DNA from 3 places in the Clostridium sp. RTP31139st1_H3_RTP31139_211217 genome. Region 1 is predicted to be linked to each of the others. Evidence: predicted binding sites of a transcription regulator. Region 1 holds the regulator's gene; each other region holds the start of a gene.
The links. Region 1 encodes HrcA, which represses chaperone genes, less so after heat shock. Its sites were predicted from a motif close to TGTTAGCACTCNNNNNNNNNGAGTGCTAACA; they were not measured.
Positions count from the first base shown of each region.

Region 2: a site for HrcA is predicted at 2,505-2,535, ahead of groES (co-chaperone GroES). Genes of this name have one in related genera too.
Region 3: a site for HrcA is predicted at 4,499-4,529, ahead of htpG (molecular chaperone HtpG). Genes of this name have one in related genera too.

Region 1 is NZ_JBCOAB010000006.1:71,684-77,551, forward strand. It holds gene dnaK (molecular chaperone DnaK) at 1-991, opposite strand, end outside; gene grpE (nucleotide exchange factor GrpE) at 1,045-1,641, opposite strand; gene hrcA (heat-inducible transcriptional repressor HrcA) at 1,665-2,693, opposite strand; gene hemW (radical SAM family heme chaperone HemW) at 2,885-4,015, opposite strand; gene lepA (translation elongation factor 4) at 4,209-5,868, opposite strand, start outside.
Region 2 is NZ_JBCOAB010000069.1:5,745-11,612, reverse strand. It holds gene ABUA17_RS17415 (prepilin peptidase) at 1-286, opposite strand, end outside; gene groL (chaperonin GroEL) at 545-2,173, opposite strand; gene groES (co-chaperone GroES) at 2,196-2,480, opposite strand; gene ABUA17_RS17400 (4Fe-4S dicluster domain-containing protein) at 2,919-4,424, opposite strand; gene ABUA17_RS17395 (M28 family metallopeptidase) at 4,695-5,762, opposite strand.
Region 3 is NZ_JBCOAB010000001.1:47,678-53,545, forward strand. It holds gene ABUA17_RS00285 (cell division protein ZapA) at 1-345, opposite strand, end outside; gene ABUA17_RS00290 (radical SAM protein) at 534-1,439, shown strand; gene ABUA17_RS00295 (hypothetical protein) at 1,449-1,973, opposite strand; gene ABUA17_RS00300 (hypothetical protein) at 2,191-2,493, shown strand; gene htpG (molecular chaperone HtpG) at 2,585-4,465, opposite strand; gene ABUA17_RS00310 (alpha-amylase family glycosyl hydrolase) at 5,144-5,868, opposite strand, start outside.

The sequences.
Region 1 (5,868 bases):
TTCCTGTAAAGTTCTTAACAGCTTCTTGAACAGCTGGTATTCTTGTTGATCCACCAACTAAGATTACTTTATCAATTTGACCAATTGTTAAACCTGCATCTGATAATGCTTTCTTCATTGGTTCAATTGATCTTTGAACTAAATCATGAGTTAATTCATTGAATTTTGCTCTAGTTAAGTTCATATCAATATGCTTTGGACCTGTAGCATCAGCAGTAATGAATGGTAAGTTGATATTTGTTTGCATTGATGAAGATAATTCAATCTTAGCCTTTTCTGCAGCTTCTTTTAATCTTTGAACTGCACTCTTATCATTTCTTAAGTCAATTCCATATTGTGATTTAAAATCATTTGCTATATAATCAATAATCTTTTGGTCAAAGTCATCTCCACCTAGGTGAGTATCTCCATTTGTAGATAATACTTCGAATACACCATCACCTAATTCAAGGATAGATACGTCGAATGTACCTCCACCTAAGTCATAAACAAATATCTTTTCGCTGTGATCAGTCTTATCTAATCCGTAAGCTAATGAAGCAGCTGTTGGTTCGTTTATTATTCTTAATACTTCTAATCCTGCTATTCTACCAGCATCTTTAGTCGCTTGTCTTTCAGCATCATTAAAGTAAGCTGGAACTGTGATAACAGCTTGAGATACAGTTTCACCTAAGTATGCTTCTGCATCAGCTTTAATCTTTTGAAGTATCATTGCTGATATTTCTTGTGGTGAGTAAGTTTTATCATCAATTTTAGTTTTATGATCTGTTCCCATTTCTCTCTTTATTGAAATTATTGTGTGTTCTGGGTTTGTAATTGCTTGTCTTTTAGCAATTTGTCCTACTAATCTTTCACCATTAGCTTGGAATGAAACTACTGATGGAGTAGTTCTAGCACCTTCTGAGTTAGTGATAACTACTGGTTCTCCACCTTCCATAACAGCTACACATGAATTTGTTGTACCTAAATCAATACCTATTATTTTTCCCATAATATATTTCCTCCTTGAATTTTACATATCTATATTGTAAATTTACTTAATTACTATTTTGCTACAGTAACCATTGAATATCTGATTACTTTATCGCCTCTCTTATATCCTTTTTGATATACTTGAGCTACATCATTACTTGATAAATTTGCATCTTCAACAACTGAAATTGCTTGATGTAAATTTGGATCAAAACCATTAGTTGTATCAATTTCTTCAACACCTAATTTTTCTAAAGAGTTTAAGAATCCTTTTATTGTCATCTCAACGCCTTTTTTAAGATCTTCTACATTTCCATCTACTGCTAAAGCTCTTTCTAAATTATCAGCTACAGGAAGCATTTCCTTTAATACATCTGTACAAGCATCTGTATATATTCCTTCCTTTTCCTTAGCCGTTCTTTTTCTATAATTGTCATACTCAGCAGTTAATCTAAGTAATCTTTCTTTTAAAGCTTCTACTTCATTAGAAAGTTTTTTATTTTCATCTTTCATTTTTCTTATTAAAGATAAATCATCATTTTCACTATATTCTTCTACGATTTCCTCAGCTTCTGCAGCTTCAGCTTTATCTACATTATCTGTATCTTCTATAACTGGTTCATTTTCAACGATTATATCTTCATCTTTTATATCTTTATTTTCTTCCATCTTTACACCTCTTCTCATTTTAATCAATACTCTTGGTCTTTAAGACTTTTGTTTAACTCTTTTATAACTTGAGCCATTATAGTAACTACCTTTGAATAATTTATTCTTTGTGGACCAATCAGCCCAATACTTCCAATAGGTCTTCCTCCTAAAGAATATTCTGCTGTAATTACTGAACACTCCTTAGCTTCCGGAATATAATTTTCATCACCAATTTTTATTGATATATCTCCACTATTCTCTAATAGTTCTATAACACAATCCTTATTACTTATTAATTGAAGTACTTCCTTTGCCTTTTCAATATCATTATACTCTGGATAATTGAAAAGGTTGGTTGTTCCCTCAACTACCAAATCTGACTTTGAATTATTATTTAAACTATCATATAAAGCTGGAAGCATTGCATTAAATAAATCATCGAATCCTACTAGTTCATTCTTAAGTTCATTAATGACTTCTAAATTTATAGCTTCTATTGTCAAATTCTTAAGCTTTGAATTTAATACCTCATTTATTCTAATAAGTTCTTCATTACTTGGTACATTATTTACTTTAATTCTATGATTTTTAATAACACCACTATCAGTTACTATTACAGCAATTAAATTAGAATCATCTATTCTTATTAATTGTAGTGATCTTATATAACTTCTCTTCATAGAAGGTGTTTGAACTATACAAGTTAAATTTGTTAACTCTGATAATAAAACACAAGCTTCTTTTAATATTGTATCAACTTCATGCATAGCTGAATTAATTAAATATTCTTTAATTCTAAGCTCTTCATCTTTACTAAGCTTTGGTGTTTCCATTAACTTATCAACATATAACCTATATCCCTTACTAGAAGGTATTCTTCCTGCTGATGTATGAGGTTGCTCTAAATAACCCATTTCTTCTAAATCCGCCATTTCATTTCTGATGGTTGCAGATCCTACACCTAAATCATACTTCTTAGCTATTGTTCTTGATCCAACAGGTTCTCCTGTTACTATATAGTCATTAATAATGGCTTGAAGTATTTTAATTTTTCTTTCATCAATAGCCATTTCATCACCCCTATTGTTAGCACTCATTTAACTCGAGTGCTAATGACTACATTATCAATATATTCTTATTTGTTTTTTTTGTCAATTTCATATTTCTTCAAATTTTCAACTATTTTTTTATATAATTTAGTTTTTTCTTGAATATCTCTTTCCATCTCTATAATACTCCTCTTTTCTTAGTGTTTTATTTTTTACTTATCTAATATAAAGTCAGACATTACATAATTAGATACTTCTATTCCTTTTGTAGTTAAAAACATATTATTATTATTTAAAATTAATAAACCATCTTTTATATTCTTCTCAATGGCTTTGCTATATATACTCCCAATATTTGCACCAAATTTTTTCTTAAACTTTACTAAATCTATACCTTTTAACATTCTTAATCCCATGAAAATAAATTCCTCAATTTCATCTTCTATAGAATTAATATGTTCTTCTACAACAACATTCTCATTTTGCTTTATTTTTTTTATATACTTACTAATACTACTTTCATTTACTTTTCTTATTCCATTTATATATGAACTACTTGCACATCCAACTCCAATATAATCTTCTAAAGACCAATAAACCTTATTATGTTCACATTCCATTCCATTTAATGCATAATTAGAAATTTCATATTGATGGTATCCATTTTCTTTTAATATATTCTTAGTTAATTTATCCATAATTCTTTCTTCATCTTCTGCTGGAAGATTCAACTTATTATTTTCATACATTTTATAAAAAGCTGTTCCCTCTTCTATTATTAAACTATACGCTGAAATATGTTCTGGCTTTAACTTACATATTTGATTTAATGTATCTTTCCATAATTCTATCGTTAAATTTGGCAATCCATACATTAAATCCACATTAATATTATTAAATCCAATTTCTCTAGCAAGATTATAGTTTTCTAAAAATTCACTAAATGTATGAATACGACCAATTTGTTTAAGTAATTTATCATTACATGATTGTAATCCAAAACTTATTCTATTTACTCCGTTTTCTTTCATTACCAACAATTTTTCTTTTGATAATGTTCCTGGATTGCATTCCATTGAATACTCAATATTATCCTTAAATTTTAATTTATTTATAGCTTTTAATAATTTCTTTAATTCTTCAGTTTCTAAATGAGATGGTGTTCCTCCGCCAATAAAAATAGTTTTAATTACATAATCCGAGCATTTTTCATCTATTTCCTTAATTAATGCATTTACATACTCCTCTCTATATTGTTCTTTTCCTGCAAATGTAGGGAAATCACAATAAAAACACCTTTGCTTACAAAATGGTATATGTACATATAAACTAATTTCTTTCATTATTTCATCCTCCAAGTTATTTAATTTCAAGTGACAAGTAGCAAGTTATATTTAAAACTCATTATAAAGTTTCTAAAATATATTTATTATTTTATACTAATCTTATTTTTTCAAAAATTCTTACTTCCTGATTATTAACTCATACTTATTATTTAACAAAAAAGACATTGCAACTGCAATGTCTTTTCCTTTATTAATCTACTTTAAGAACAGCCATGAATGCTTCTTGTGGTACTTCTACAGATCCCACTTGTCTCATTCTCTTCTTACCTTCTTTTTGCTTTTCAAGAAGCTTCTTTTTTCTTGAAATATCTCCACCATAACATTTAGCAAGTACGTCTTTTCTCATAGCTTTAACTGTTTCTCTAGCTATTACTTTAGATCCTACTGCTGCTTGAATTGGAACCTCAAACATTTGTCTTGGAATAATTTCCTTAAGTTTTTCTGCAATTCCTCTTCCTTTATGATAAGCTCTTTCTTTTGGAACTATCATTGATAAAGCATCAACTATATCTCCATTTAATAATATATCAAGCTTAACAAGCTCTGTTTTTGTATATCCTTTGAATTCGTAGTCAAATGAAGCATAACCTCTTGTTCTTGATTTTAATGTATCAAAGAAATCATATACTATTTCATTTAATGGCATATCATAGTTAATACAAACTCTTGTAGTTTCTAGATATTCCATATCTATGAACGTTCCTCTTCTCTCTTGACATAAATCCATTATTGCTCCAACGTAATCAGTTGGTGAAATAATAGATGCTTTAACAACTGGCTCTTCCATATAATCAATTTCTGTTGGTTCTGGTAAGTTTGTTGGATTAGTTAAGTCTAAAACTTCTCCATCTGTTTTAGTTACCTTATAAACAACGGAAGGAGCTGTTGTTATAATATCTAAATTAAACTCTCTTTCAATTCTTTCTTGAATTATTTCCATATGAAGTAATCCTAAGAATCCACATCTAAAACCAAATCCTAAAGCTATAGATGTTTCTGGTTCAAAATCTAAAGCTGCATCATTAATTTGTAATTTTTCTAATGCTTCTTTTAACTCATCATATTTAGCACCATCAACTGGATAAATACCTGAATAAACCATAGGTATAGCCTTTTTATATCCTGGCAATGGCTCTGCTGTAGGTCTATCTGCCTCAGTTATAGTATCACCAACTCTAGCATCAGCAACATTTTTAATAGATGCTGTTATATATCCAACATCTCCAGCTCTAAGTTCACTAATTGGTAAGAACTTTGGAGTAAATACTCCTACTTCAGTTACATCATAAATCTTATTAGTTGCCATAAGCTTTATTTTTGTTCCTGGTTTTACAACACCATCTTTAATTCTTACATAACAAACTACACCTTTATAGCTATCATAATAAGAGTCAAATATTAATGCTTTTAATGGAGCTTCTTCATCTCCTGAAGGTGCTGGTACCTTTTCTACTATTGTTTCTAAAACTTGCTCAACATTTAATCCAGTTTTTGCTGATATCATAGGTGCATCTTCTGCTTCTATCCCTATAACATCTTCAATTTCTTGCTTAACTTCATCAGGTCTAGCTGATGCTAAGTCAACCTTATTTATTACTGGTGCAATTTCTAAATCATTATCTAATGCTAAATAGCAGTTTGCTAATGTTTGTGCTTGAATTCCTTGTGTTGCATCTACTACTAACACTGCACCTTCACAAGCAGCTAAACTTCTTGAAACCTCATATGTAAAGTCTACGTGTCCTGGTGTATCAATTAAGTTTAATATATATTCTTCGCCATCAGCACGTCTATAAATAAGTCTTGCTGCTTGAGACTTAATTGTAATACCCCTTTCCTTTTCGATTTCC
Region 2 (5,868 bases), on a different contig from region 1:
TTAAGGTAAATCCAAATTTCAAATAAATTGCTACATATAAAATTGCATTTAATATCTCAACTATTGGATATTGTATAGAAATTTTCTCCTTACAACTTCTACATTTTCCACCTAAAAATATATAGCTTAACACTGGAATCAAATCTTTAGCTTTTAATTCATATCCACAATTAGTACAATGTGATGGTGGAAATGCAATTGATTCTTCGTTTGCTATTCTACAAATGCATACGTTTAAAAAACTTCCTATTACTAATCCAAAGATTACTACTAAAAAAATATCCATTACTACTCCTTAAAACAAAACTTACATTATATTATTATAGAAACAAATAATTGTAATTAATACTAATTAATTATATAGTACCATTTTTTATTACTATTTTCCATGTTTTATTCATTTTTTGTAATTTTTTGTATTTTACTACAAAAAAACTTTTCTTTTCTAATTATATCTAATAATAAAATAAAAATAAGGTTATTACTAACTCATAGTTATAGTTAATAATAACCTTATTTATTGAAATGTTAATTTTTATTTATATTAATACATTCCATCCATTCCGCCCATTCCTGGTGCACCTTGCATTGGTTGTTCCTTTTGTGGAATATCAACTACAGCAGCTTCAGTAGTTAAGAATGTAGAAGCTACAGATGCAGCATTTTGAAGTGCACTTCTTGTAACCTTAGTTGGATCAACTATTCCAGTCTTAATCATATTTACATATTCATCATGTAAAGCATCATATCCCATTCCAGCTTCACTGTTCTTAATTCTTTCAATAATTACAGAACCTTCAACTCCTGCATTAATAGCAATTTGTCTCATTGGCTCTTCTAATGCTCTTACTATAATGTTAATACCAACTTGAGTATCAGCAACATCTGATTTTAATTCTGCAACCTTGTTAATAACATTAACATAAGCTGTTCCACCACCTGGTACTATTCCTTCTTCAACCGCAGCCTTAGTAGCAGCTAAAGCATCTTCTATTCTAAGCTTTCTTTCCTTAAGTTCTGTTTCTGTAACAGCACCAACTTTAATTACTGCAACACCACCAGAAAGTTTAGCTAATCTTTCTTGTAATTTTTCTTTATCAAATTCAGAAGTAGTCTCTTCTATTTGCATCTTAATTTGATTAATTCTTTCTTTTATATTAGCGCTATCGCCTCTACCATTTACTATAGTAGTATTATCCTTTGTTATCTTAACACTTTCAGCTTGACCTAGCATATCTAAAGTAGTTTCTTTTAAATCTCTTCCTAACTCTTCAGAAATTACTTGACCACCAGTTAAAATAGCTATATCTTGAAGCATTTCTTTTCTTCTATCCCCAAATCCTGGAGCCTTAACAGCAACACAGTTAAATGTTCCTCTTAACTTATTAACTACTAATGTAGCCATTGCTTCACCTTCGATATCTTCAGCTATTATTAATAACTTCTTACCAGCTTGAACTATTTGCTCTAATACTGGTAATATTTCTTGTATGTTTGTAATCTTCTTATCAGTTATTAAAATTAATGGATTATCTAATACTGCTTCCATTTTTTCAGTATCAGTTACCATATAAGCTGAAACATATCCTCTATCAAATTGCATACCCTCAACTACTTCTAGTTCAGTACCCATTGATTTAGATTCTTCAACAGTAATAACTCCTTCATTACCTACTTTTTCCATAGCATCAGAAATAAGCTTACCTATTTCTTCATCAGCTGCAGAAATAGCTGCAACTCTAGCTATATCTTCCTTACCACTAACTGGTTTAGAAATTTCTAATATTTCACTAACTGCTTTATCTACAGCTTTTCTTATACCATTTCTAAGTAACATTGGATTTGCACCAGCTGTTACATTTTTTAATCCTTCTCTTATAATAGCTTGAGCTAAAAGTGTAGCTGTTGTAGTACCATCCCCTGCAACATCGTTAGTCTTAGTTGCAACTTCCTTTACTAATTGAGCTCCCATATTTTCATATGGATCTTCTAATTCTATTTCTCTTGCAATTGAAACACCATCATTTGTTATAAGTGGTGAACCAAACTTCTTATCTAAAACTACATTTCTTCCTTTAGGTCCTAATGTTACCTTTACTGTATCAGCTAGTTTATCAACACCAACTTGCATTGCTCTTCTAGCTTCTTCTCCGAATTGAATCATCTTTGCCATAATAAACTTACCTCCCAATTAATTATTCTACTATTGCTAATATATCGTCTTGCTTTAATATAATATATTCCTCACCGTCAACCTTTACGTCTGTTCCTGCATACTTAGAATATAACACCTTATTTCCAACTTCTACATCCATAGGAACTCTCTTTCCTTCAACCATTGCCCCTGGCCCTATTGCAACAACTTCTGCTTCTTGTGGTTGCTCTTTTGCTGTTCCTGTTAAAAGTATTCCACTCTTTGTAGTTGTTTCAGCTTCTAATTTTTTTATTACTACTCTGTCACCTAATGGTTTTATATTCATAAATAAACCCTCCTATATTTCATTTGTTAGCACTCACTTTAATAGAGTGCTAATATCTTTATATTTATAATATAATTTATAAAGTAAACTTTCAACAATTACTTTCTATATTATTACCTTACTAAGGTCAAATATTACTAATTATAGTAATTTATTTTTAATTTACTTTGTTTTCCATTACTTTTCTAAACATTTCATTCACTTATATATCCTAAATTTTCATTCAATGTTCTTTAATTTAAACTTTAAATTTATCCCTAATTTACTTATCACTCTGATTTATATTAAATTATCTTTATATAACCCAATATTAATTTTAACATAAAATTCCATATATTGAAATAAGCTGCGATTTCATCATACTATAGACAAATCCACAGCTCTATCTCATAACTTATTTATACAATAAATATCTTATATCAATTTTTATAACAATAACTATTCGTCTTCAGAAGGCATTCTTTCTAAATTAACATCTTCAAATTCCTCAAGAGTTCTATTCTTAAGAACAGCCTTAATAGTAGTTCCATTATTAATCTTAGTAAATGCAGCCTTAGCTCTCATTGGAGGAGCAATTACTCCTGCACCATTGATACATCCACCTTCACACATCATACCTTCAATAAAGTTTCCTGGTAACTTACCAACCTTGGCAAGCATCATAGTTTTTTTACAGTCAAGTCCTGAAGTTGGTATTGGTTTAAAGTCAACTTCAACTCCACTATCTGCAATATAATTCTTAATAGCTGCAGTCAATCCACCTGAAGCACCAAAGTTTCTTCCAAATACAGATGCATCATTAACATTTTCTTCTTCACATTCAAAAGGATTAACATCAAATGCTTCAAATAAAGCAAGTAATTCTTCAAATGTTAAAACATAATCAACTGCATCTTCTATTCCTATTCTAACAGCTTCACTCTTTTTCGCTGTACAAGGACCTATAAATACAACCTTAGCTTCTGGATCAACTTTCTTTACATACCTTGCTGCTGCAACCATTGGAGATACAGTTCCAGAAATTCTATCTTTTTCAGTTGGGTTAGTTTTTTCAATGAAATTTAAAAATCCTGGGCAACAGGAGTTAGTCATATATTTATCTCCTCTTTCCATTCTTTCAACAAATTCATTAGCTTCATGAACTGTTACTGCATCAGCTCCTAATGCTGCTTCAATCATTTCCTCAAATCCAAGTGCTCTTATAGCATTTCTAATCTTACCATAATTCATAGTAGGACCAAATTGACCAGTTATAGCTGGTGCAACAATTGCATACATCTTTCTATTTCTTCCAAGCCTCTTTGCAACTGGGACAATTAAGCTCTTATCAGAAATTGCTCCAAAAGGACATGCTCTCATACATGAACCACAATTAACACATAATTCCTGTTTAATCATAGCTCGTCTGTCATTAGGATTAATATCTAAAGCTCCTGTTGGACATGACCTCTTACAAGGTCTCATAACTTCAGATATAGCATCATAAGGACATGCTTTTTTACATCCCCCACATTCCTTACATAGCTCTTGATTTATATAAGCTCTTCCATTTACTATTGTAATAGCTCCAAAATTACATGCACTTTGACATCTATGAGCAAGACAGTTTCTGCATGAGTCTGTTACATTGAACTTGTTTATAGGACATCTATCACATGCTGCTTCAATAACATATATAATTTGTTCATCAGGTCTAATATCAATTAAATCTGGCTCAGCATTATCACCATTAGCAAGATATCCAGCTGCAAGCTTGGCTCTTTCTAAAACGATAGCTCTTTCTTTATAAACACAACATCTATATTGTGCAACTTCACCTTTAATAACCTCATAAGGAACCTTTTCAATACTTTCTAAACTAATTTCATCATTTTTTGCAAGTCTTGCAACTTCTGTTAATACCTCATGCTTTAACTTTTTAAGCTGAGTTTCAAACTTGAACATTTAACCACTCCCCTCAGTACTGTATACCACTTCTAATTATACAATATTTTCCCAATAACTTCTTTTCTTTTCCGAATATTCTGATAATATTTTTTCATATTTAAAGTTCAACATTTATCCTCAAAATCACATTTAATTTTATTTTTTTATAAATTAATTTCTAAATTTACTTATAAAAAAAATGATAGGATTTCCTTTTACAAATAAATCCTATCACTTCTTTAAAATAACTTAATAAATATACTTAATCAATTATAAAAAACTTCAATATTAATATATTTTTTCATCAGTCTTTATTATAAAATCAACTAATGCTTCTTTAATATCATCAATTAATTCAACATCTACAATTGACATATTATCATCATCAGTATGAACAACTCCTGTAATACCATCTTGCCCTATTACTAATGAGGCAGCATTTTCTCTTCTAAATGACATATGATCACTGCTACCTACAACTGCTCCTTCTTCATTCATTGCATAAGGAACCATCTCATAGTAAACATCATCTTCATCTAAAACTTCAATAAAATCATCATATAACTCTTGAGATGCAGGATCATTATTTTTCACTGCTAATCCTTCATTTCCTTTAACTCCAACACAATCAATATTGATATTATACCAATCATCATATGTTTCTTTAAATTCACTTACAAACTTTCTACTACCTATTAATCCAAGTTCTTCAGCATTAAATGCAGCAAAAATTATATCATATGGTGGTTTTTCATCACTATAATAATTAGCTAATTCCTTAGCACTTTCAAGTAAAACTGCAACACCAGATGCATTATCAATTGCACCTTCTATTTTGCTAACACTAATTTGTTGTGAATCAGTGTTGCTAGCTGCCTCTTCATTTTTCTTCCTTACTGTTACATGGTCAAAGTGAGCTGAAATTACAATTGCCTTAGAACTATCTTCACCTTTAATAACTCCAATTACATTATCAACTTCATTTTCATTATCTCCAGCAGGATTAAATATAGACCTCATTTCTTTATTTAAATCCACCTCTTGAAAATAGCTTCCATTATTAAATGGCTCTAACCCAATTGCTTCATAATAGTTTTTAATAAACTCTGCTGATTTAGTATTTTCATTAGTTCCTACTACTCTGGATAAATATTCATCACTAGTAAGTTCATTCATTATACTTTCAACATTTAAATCCTCTGGATTTTTTCCTGCTTCATTGTATGAACCTTGTTCCTTTGTTAATACCCCTTTACTAAATACACTTTGTTTAAAGCTACTTCCACATCCAGTAAAAAGCAAGCTTACTACTAATGCACTTGATATTATTGATATTAACCTCTTCTTTATATACATAGTAACCTCCCATAAAGTTATTAAGCTTTTGTCATTTTCACTTAGCTTATCCCTCTTATAACAATTCTATACATAACTTTAGTTACTATTCTACCTTTATATTGTT
Region 3 (5,868 bases), on a different contig from region 1:
TATCATTGAATTTAAGGAATCTACCTCGGCAGCTCTAGCTTTTGCAGTCTCATCTATATCAACTTTTAATTCTCTTAAACGTTCTTTAAGTGTTAAATGACGTTCTTCAAGAGAATTTTTTTTCTTAGTTATATTTCCAATTTCTAAATCACATTTAAAAAGTTCATCTGCTATATTAACAGCAGTTAAAACAGCTGCAGAACTTGTACTAAGTTTTTTATTACTTCCAGAAATTTCTCTAATTTTAGTATCAACGTAAGCTGCAACGTCTAACAAATATTTTTCGTCTTCTTTTCCTCTTAAGTTGTATTCGACACCATTTATTATAACCGTTACCGTATTCATCTTACACCTCTCAACATTTTGATTATGAGTCAATTATACCACAAATAGCAGGAAATAACTATATAATACCTTAAATTGATTAATTCATTATAAATTGCTATACTTTTAATAACTATCTTTTCATTTTATAGTCGAAAGAGTTTATTAACTGAATTAAAAACATGAATTTCACTTATGAGGTGTTAAATATGAATGATATAAATTTATTAAATAGTTGTAATTTATGTATTAGAAATTGCAAAGTAAATAGAAATCAAAATGTTATGGGAGTATGCAAAACATATAATAAAATTAAGATTGCACGAGCTGATTTGCATTTCTGGGAAGAACCTTGTATTTCAGGAGAAAATGGTTCGGGGGCAGTATTTTTTTCAAATTGCAATTTGAAATGTGTATTTTGTCAAAACTCTAAAATATCCCAAAATGGATATGGTAAGGAAATCACTATAAATAGACTTGCAGAAATATTTATGGAATTACAAAATAAAGGAGCAAATAATATTAATTTAGTCACACCAACTCATTATGTTCCTATGATTATTGAATCCATAAAAATAGCAAAAAAAAATGGGCTAGCCTTGCCAATAGTTTATAATACAAATTCTATTGATACTATAGATACTATTAAATCATTAGAAGGATATATTGATATTTATTTACCTGATTTCAAATATTTTAGTGATAAATATTCATTGAAATATTCAAAGGTAAATAACTATTCAAAAAATGCAATCGAAATAATATCAGAAATGGTTAGACAAGTAGGTCCTCCTGTGTTTGATAATAACGGAATAATGAAAAAAGGAGTAATTGTTAGGCATTTAATGTTACCAGGGTTACTTTTTGATTCAAAAAAAGTTATAGATTTAATTTATAATACATTTAATGATAAGGTATATATTTCATTGATGAATCAATATACTCCATTGTATAATGCAAAGGATTATCCCGAAATTAACAAATCAATAAATCCTAAAGTTTATGATTCTTTAATAAATTATGCATTATCTATTGGTGTTAAAAATGGTTTTATCCAAGATGCCGGAACTGATACAGAAGATTTTGTACCTGACTTTAACAATAAAGGTGTTTAAGGGATAGTATTAAACTATCCCTACTTTACTAACTACACCATCTACTATTTGTTTTCTTTTTTGATTTAAATATTCTCCATAAAGATGTTCTTGCTCATCTAAATCAGTAATATTTTCTATATTATTAACACTAGATAACACTAATTTATTTATATCAAGTCTATAAGTCTTATTTATGCTTGCATAAATTTTATTATATTCCTCTAATCCTCTTGTCTTTTTATACTTTCTAATTAATGAATCTAATGATGTATCGTACTTCTTTATTTTATATACAATTGAATTTAATGTTGTTAGTTTATTTCTCAAGAAATGTTTTTCATATTCTTGTTTAAGTTGAATTAATTCGTTAATTGTATATTCTGAATCATTTATAGTAAACTTTAAAGTTTCACCTTTAAAAGCCATATCTAAGATATCATTTATAATTTCATCATTAGTTTTATTGTATAAATTTTCATTTGCCCCAACAATTTCAAGGCCTTTTTTTAATTGATTGATTTTCTCATTTAATAAATTATTATTTATATTCATAATATCCCTCCACATTATATTACTACTTTTTCTTTGGTATTTGCATAAATATATGCAAAGTTGATTATACAAGATAATAATAGGAGTTGTAAAATATATTTATGTAAATAATATAATTTCCTACTAAAAAGTATTATTAAATTCATATGAAATTCCAATTTCATTTTTATGGATTTTGTCCTATAATATAGGCAAAAGGGTTAGGGAGGAATTAAATATGATTTTAAGATGTATAAATAATAATTTATGCGATAGTTTAACTTTAAACAAGGAATATTATGTTATTGAGGAGACTTCTGATTATTATGTAGTAATCGATGATTCGCAAAATGAAACTACTTGTAAAAAATCTAGATTTACAATTGTTGAAGACAATGACTTATCTAAGAAATGTAAGGCAACTATTAATGAATTAGCTTATCAGTTAGATAATGAATTTAAAGACATAAAGAATTTTACAATTAGAAAAAATTCTAAAGGTGAAATTAAGGAAATTAGTGTTAAATTTAAATATGAATAATAAAAAGAATGTTATTAGAGTTATTTCTAATAACATTCTTTTTCGTTGTTAAGGGAATATTATAAATATTACCTGGGAAATTTTTCAATAACTATTTCATTAATTTACAGATGTCGTTAGTAAATTCAACTGGATCTGATATGCTTAATCCTTCAATTAATAATGCTTGATTATATAAAATATTAGTATATAAATTCAATTTATCTTTATCATTTTCATAGGCATCCTTTAATGCTTTAAAAACTTCATGATTAGCATTTACTTCAAGTACCTTATCTGCTTTTACACCTTGTGCATTAGGCATTTGATTTAATACCTTTTCCATTTCAATTGATAAATCTCCTTCATTTGATAAACAAACAGGATGATTTTTTAATCTCTTAGAAATCTTAACAGCACTAATCTTTCCATTTAAGATATCTTTCATTGAATCAAATAATGCTTTGTTTTCTGCATCATTTTCCTCTTCTTTTATTTCTGCATCATTATTTTCAATACCTAAATCACTGCTTGACACTGATTTAAATTCTTTATCTTTATACTTCATAAGCATTTTAATAGCAAATTCATCAATATCATCAGTAAAGTATAATATTTCATATCCTTTATCAAGTAATAATTCTGTTTGAGGAAGTTTTTCTATTCTATCAATAGATTCTCCAGCAGCATAATAAATATACTTTTGGTCATCAGACATTCTTGTTACATATTCATCTAAAGTAGTCATCTTCTTTTCTTTTGATGAATAGAACATTAGTAAGTCTTGAAGAACATCTTTTTCTGCACCAAAGTTATCATACACACCAAATTTAAGTGTTCTTCCAAAAGCAGTATAGAACTTTTCATAGCTTTCTCTATCATTTCTAAGCATTTTTTCAAGTTCGCTTTTTATTTTATTTTTTATATTTTTTGCAATAAATCTTAATTGTCTATCATGTTGTAATATTTCTCTTGAAATATTTAATGATAAATCTTCAGAGTCAACTATACCTTTTACAAATCCAAAGTAGTCAGGTAATAAATCAGAACATTTATTCATGATCATTACTCCATTAGAATAAAGCTCTAACCCCTTTTCATAATCCTTTGTATAAAAATCATAAGGCATATTTTCCGGAATATATAAAATTGCATTATAGCTAACTGTTCCATCAACACTTAAATGAATATGTTTTAAAGGTTTATCGAAGCCATAGTGTTTTTCTTTATAGAAGTTATCATAGTCTTCTGTAGTAAGTTCATTTTTGTTTTTTCTCCAAATAGGAACCATGCTGTTTACTACTTTTTCTTCTATAATATCTTCATATTCGTTTTCTGAACCTTCTTTAAGTCTTCTTTCAGTTATATCCATTTTAATTGGATAACGAATAAAGTCAGAGTATTTCTTAATTAATGTTCTAATTTTATATTCTTCTAAATATTCATAAAAATTTTCATCTTCACTATTTTCTTTTACATGTAAAATTATATCTGTACCAATAGAATCTTTATAACATGGTTCTATTGTATATCCATCAACACCACATGATTCCCATTTATACGCTTCATTGCTTCCATATGCTTTACTTATAACAGTAACTTTATCTGCAATTAAGAAAGATGAATAGAATCCTACACCAAATTGTCCTATGATATCATAACCATCTTTAATTTCATTTTCTTTTTTAAATTTTAATGAACCACTTTTAGCTATAACACCTAAGTTATCATCAAGCTCTTCTTTAGTCATACCTATACCAGTATCACTAATTTTTATTGTTCTTGAATCCTTATCAAGAGTTACTTTGATGAAATAATTATCTTTGTCAAAGTTTATATTTTCATCTACTAATGCTTTGTAATATATTTTGTCAATTGCATCACTTGCATTTGATATTAACTCTCTTAAGAAGATCTCTCTATGAGTGTAAATTGAATTAATCATTAAATCTAATAATCTTTTTGATTCTGCTTTAAATTGTTTTGTTTCCATAAAACTCTCTCCTTTTTTAATCTCATAAGTTATTGTTAGCACTCAATAACAATGAGTGCTAACACTATAATAATTATTTTACTACTTTAATTTTCATTGTCAATATTATTAATAAAGTATTTACAAAAAAGTAAAAACAATGATAATACTTTATTAATATAAATAATATACTTTACTATATTATTTATATTTGGAGGAATTATTACGGATAAAAGCCATTTAAAGATAAATAGTATTTCATGTGTATTAGAAAATAGATTGATTATAATTTCTGTATATGTAATACCAATACTTTTACTATTTCATTCAAAGTTATGTTATGTTAACTGGTTATATCCAATAATTGTTTATTATTTTAATTCTAACAAGAAGCATATTAAGTATTACTGTAAAAAAGCATTTATACTGCAATTTATTTATTTTATACTCAATATATTTTTTATAATATTAATAAAATATTTAATTAATTATGCTTTAAGAATTCCATATCCTATTTATACACTAAAATTAATTAGTACATTTATGCCACCAATTATATTTATTAATACTGCAATATTTGTAATATTATCGTTTTCATATATAATTAATGCTTATAATGAAAAGTATTAACTAAAATTAAAACTACACAAATTATAAATAGATTTTATGATGATTTATAATTTATGTAGCTTTATTTTTTTATTCTTCTTCTTTTAATATTTTACTACTAAAGGCTGGTATAGAAATGTTTAATTTATAGTCTTTTACATTTAGTTTTTCAGTTTTATCTAGTAGATTAATTAATGTACTATTTGCAAAAGGTACATTAAATTGTAAAATTTCTTCTTTATTATCAAGGTTCAAAGCAATCAAAATCCATTTATCATTATATCCTCTTCCAAAAACAAATTGTTTATTTTTGACTAAAATTTCTTTATAACATCCTTGTGTTAATTCTATATTTTTAGTTCTAATAGATATTAAGTTAGAAATGAACTTTTCTATATTTTTTGCATCAATATCATTTTCAAAATCCTCTAAAAATAATTCTGGTCTTAGGTTTAAATCACTTATCTTTCTATCACCTTCTATTGCCCACTCGCTTCCATAGTAAATTGATGGTATTCCAGGAATAGTAAATAGTATTGTATAAATATTTTTTAAATATTCCTTTGTATTAACCATTGAAGCAATTCTATTTACATCATGGTTATCAACAAAATTATACAAGTCTATATTTTTATAAATACCATAATCACCAAATTCTCTATTTAAAGAATAAGCGATTTCAAAATAATTTTTTTCATTATGACCTGAATATAAACCTTTATATAGTTCATAATTGGTTGCTGAGTGTAACATTTCTGGTGAAGCTATACTATTATAGTCACCATGAATCATTTCGCCCATTAGCCAAAAATCAT